DNA from 2 places in the Kurthia sp. ISK08 genome. Region 1 is predicted to be linked to the other one. Evidence: riboswitches for the same ligand, from Rfam matches in the RefSeq annotation. Region 1 holds a riboswitch; the other holds the start of a gene.

The links. A riboswitch is a leader RNA that binds a small molecule or an ion and turns the genes downstream of it on or off. The one in region 1 is predicted to bind lysine.
Region 2: linked by a shared signal. The riboswitch ahead of ACKVQX_RS12630 (transporter substrate-binding domain-containing protein) and the one ahead of ACKVQX_RS04485 (aspartate kinase) in region 1 are both predicted to bind lysine.

Annotation. Positions count from the first base shown of each region.
Region 1 covers NZ_JBJXHL010000002.1:183,807-186,018, reverse strand. The annotation lists gene ACKVQX_RS04485 (aspartate kinase) at 1-859, opposite strand, end outside; lysine riboswitch at 965-1,140, opposite strand; gene uvrC (excinuclease ABC subunit UvrC) at 1,195-2,212, opposite strand, start outside.
Region 2 covers NZ_JBJXHL010000007.1:94,231-96,442, forward strand. The annotation lists gene ACKVQX_RS12625 (hypothetical protein) at 1-690, shown strand, start outside; lysine riboswitch at 819-1,005, shown strand; gene ACKVQX_RS12630 (transporter substrate-binding domain-containing protein) at 1,126-1,977, shown strand; gene ACKVQX_RS12635 (amino acid ABC transporter permease) at 2,043-2,212, shown strand, end outside.

The DNA of each region.
Region 1 (2,212 bases):
GGTGCTTCGCTAATGTTGTGAAGATGTTCGCTAATGACCCCATATATGCTTCGCTAAAATAAACTGTTAAACGAACGATTTCTCCTTCGAATGCTACTCCTCGTACAACTAAATCTTTTTCCATTTGAACTTCCTCCTTTAAAACGGTTCCTTCTACTTGTTCATAACTTGAACGAACAGACATGGGCATTTGATAATTTTTCGCTAATTCAACAGAGCGTGGATGTAAAACACCTGCTCCTAAATGTGCTAATTCGAGCATTTCATCATAACTTAATTCTGCTAATTTACGTGCATTTGGTACGAAGCGTGGATCACTTGTATAAACCCCATCAACATCGGTATAAATATCACAGCGTTCTGCTTGAATCGCAGCTGCAATCGCGACAGCTGTTGTATCTGAGCCACCTCGACCAAGTGTCGTAATATTACCTTCATGATCAATCCCTTGAAAACCTGCTACAACGGCTACTTTCCCTTCATTTAAACAGGTCGTGATTTTCTCACAATCAATCTGTTCAATGCGTGCATTACTCGCAACATCATCGGTCATCATACCTGCCTGCCACCCTGTAAAAGACTGCGCAGGTACATCTAATTGGTGAAGCGCCATCGTCAGTAAAGCTGTTGTAACTTGTTCACCTGTAGATAGTAGTACATCCATCTCACGTTTTGATGGATGTGTCGATACATGGTTCGCCATCTCGACTAAATGATCTGTCGTTTTTCCCATCGCTGAAACGACAACAACCACTTTATTCCCCACTTCCACTTCTTGTAAAACTCTTTTCGCTACATTTTGAATACGTTCCGGTGTTGCCACCGATGTGCCACCAAATTTCATAACATAAGTTCCCATACGTTCTCCCCCTACATATTGTAATGTGGGTTCTCTCAATAAAAAAAGCAGCCAAACATCGAAATGTTGGGCTGCTTATGCATGTCTATTCAAAAATGAACATTCATGTGAGATAGCCCTCCAGAGTGTACACTCTGACAATTCTGCATTTATTCAATACAGAACCAGCAATGAAGTCGTAGTTCCTTCATCACTTCGGCAGTTTCCCCTTTCACCTTCTTTCACTGAGTTACTACACTCTCAAAAAGGCTACTCTTGACACCTGCTCCTCTATCATCACTTTTTCAGTGATTTTTAATTAACGTTACTTTATCACAATATTTGGCAAAAGACAATTATTTTTTCAGAAAATGCGCAATTACGGCACTAGCCAGATTTTTCGGTAATCCAGCAGCAATTAATTCTTCTTCTGTTGCCTCTTTAATTTTTTTCATCGAACCAAAGTGTTTTAACATTTGCTGTTTCCGCTTTGGCCCAACACCTGGAATGTCATCAAGTTGCGAAGTGAGTGCATTCTTCTCACGTAATTGACGGTGAAAATTAATCGCAAATCGATGCACTTCATCTTGAATACGTTGCAGCAAATAGAACCCTTCACTCGTTCTTTTCAGTGGAATAACTTGTGGCGGATTACCATAAAGTAACTGGGCTGTCTTATGCTTATCATCTTTTGCAAGACCTGCAATCGGAATATCAAGGCCTAGTTCATCTTCAAGTACTTCACGCGCGACTTCCATCTGTCCTTTCCCACCATCTGTTACAAGTAGATCTGGAAGTGGTAGTCCTTCTTTTACAACACGTTGATAACGTCTTCTTAATACTTCACGCATCGCACCGTAATCATCATGCGCAGAAGCTGTTTGAATTTTAAATTTACGATAGTCTTTTTTACGCGGGCGACCATCTTCAAATACGACCATCGCAGATACCGTATCCGAACCGAAAATATGTGAGTTATCAAATGCTTCAATGCGAAGTGGTGTTTGAATATTCATCGCATCACCTAATTCTTCACATGCACCAATTGTTCGCTCTTCTTGGCGCTGTAGCATATTAAATTTCTCATCAATTTTCACATGCGCATTTTGTGTTGCTAAATCGAGCATTTCTTTTTTATAGCCGCGATGTGGCGCATGTACTTTAATGTCTAAAGCCTGTTGCAACATCTCTGCGTCCACTTCTTTTGGTATGATAATTTCAGACGGTTTTAAATGGTTCGCTTCTTCATAAAAACGCGCAATAAAAGTTGTAAATTCGTCTAGTGGTTCACCATATGAAGGGAATAATGATACATCGCGCTCAATCAACTTCCCTTGACGAATAAAGAATACTTGAACACACATCCATCCTTTA
Region 2 (2,212 bases), on a different contig from region 1:
TATGAACAATCTGACCAACATTATGTTAAATTCGATATGTCTGATGAACATCAATTGATTATTGATTCTACTCTGCCATTCAAAGAAGGGGACGAATACACACTAGATGAACTTCGTAAACGTGCAATTGCCTTTTTAGAATCCAAAGTAGGAAATGTGTCTGAACATTATTTATTAGAAGATGCATTTGTTGAAGAAGATTTAGAAGATGATGAAGATGATGAGTTAACAGAAGAGGAAATTGAGATGTTAAAAGCTCTATCAGCAGAAGATGGTGAGGATGAAGAGGAAGATGACGAAGATGATTCTTATGCTTTCGAACCATTTGTGACTTTTACATTCCACCGTTACATTAATGGCATTCCACTAAGTGAATATACAGCAAATATTGATATGGGTATTTATTCAGGTCGTGTAACAGATGCAGTGATTCCAATGTTAAAAGAAGAGCATATTGAGAATATGTCAATGGAACCAACAATTACATTAGAAGAAGCAAATGAAATTTATAAAGACTCCATTAAGATGGAATTAGCACGTGTTCCATATGAAGATGAAGAATTTACAAAATATGAATTATGCTATGTTGTAAAAGAAAAAGAAGTGGGACAACGCATTGAGAGAATTGATGCAGAGAATGGAAATATTTTTTATTATGATCAATTAGATGATATTGAATACGAAGAATAAATACATAAATTTTTATTTTAAAATAAAAAATTTATATTTTTCTTTTTTTCAGTATATTGACATAAAATAGTCTATAAAGTAGACTATTGTTAATTATAACAAACGAATATGACCTCACATTGACACAATTGTGAGGTAGAGGCGCGATATTTATTAGTAAGTAGCGGAGTACGAGAATACAAAGATGCTACTTAGAAGGAGATGTCGCCGAAGTGTATGGTGGGTTCTCAACATCATATGCTGGGTCTGCAATTAATAGTTGCAGGACTGTCTTACTTTTTTTACCCGAATAAAGTAAGTTGAGCTATCTCAATTGGGCAATGATGAGGATTTTTAGAAGGACTATACCAAAAGGTCTGGAGAAGTATCTCATCCACCTTTTGTTATAGTCCTTTTCGTTTTCACAATGGGAACATATTTAAAGGAGAGGTACAAATGAAAAAATCATGGGGAATATTTACAGCACTATTACTTGTGCTTGTAGTTGCACTAGCAGGATGTGGCTCAGGAGATTCGGAAAAATCGGAATCTTCAGGCGATAAAGAGAAAGAAAAGTTCACAGTCGGTATGGAAGCAGGCTATGCACCATTCAACTGGACACAAAAAGATGACGCGAACGGCGCTGTAAAAATCGAAGGTAATGCAGAGTATGCGGGCGGTTATGATGTACAAATTGCTAAAAAAATCGCAGATAGTTTAGACCGTGAATTAGTAATTGTAAAAACAGAGTGGGATGGTTTAATTCCAGCACTTATTTCAGGGAAAATTGACGCAGTAATTGCAGGTATGTCACCAACAGAAGAACGTAAAAAAACAATTGATTTCTCAGATATTTATTACACTTCAAATCTTGTAATGGTCGTGAAAAAAGGCGGTAAATACGACAATGCTACATCAATTCAAGATTTCAAAGGTGCCAAAGTAACAGGTCAGTTAAATACGTCACACTATACAGTAATTGATCAAATTGATGGTGTTCAAAAACAACCAGCTTCAGATAATTTCTCAGCAATGCGTGTAGCACTCGAATCAGGAAAAATTGATGCATATGTGTCAGAACGTCCAGAAGGTTTATCTGCTTCAGCAGCAAACGACAAATTTAAAATGATTGAGTTCAAAGACGGTTCAGGTTTCAAAGCTGATAAAGCAGAATTCTCAATCGCAGTTGGTGTGAAAAAAGGTAGTGAGTTAGCAGAGCAAGTGAATAAAGCATTAGCAGGTATTTCAGAAGAAGAGCGTCAAAAGATTATGGAAACAGAGATTAAAAACCAACCAGCAGCAAAATAGAACGTACGTGGCTACCGACTGTCTTGTTTAGTCGGTAGTTTGTGTTTTTATAGGGGGAGAACGAAATGAGTCTAGAATGGCTATTTGAAATTGCTAAAGATAATTGGCAAATGTTTTTACGTGGCGCAGGAATGACGATGTTTATTGCCACCGTCAGTACCATTCTGGGGGCAGTCATCGGATTATTAATTGGGGTAATTGATACGATTCCGAAAACAAAATCAGCATTTAAAAT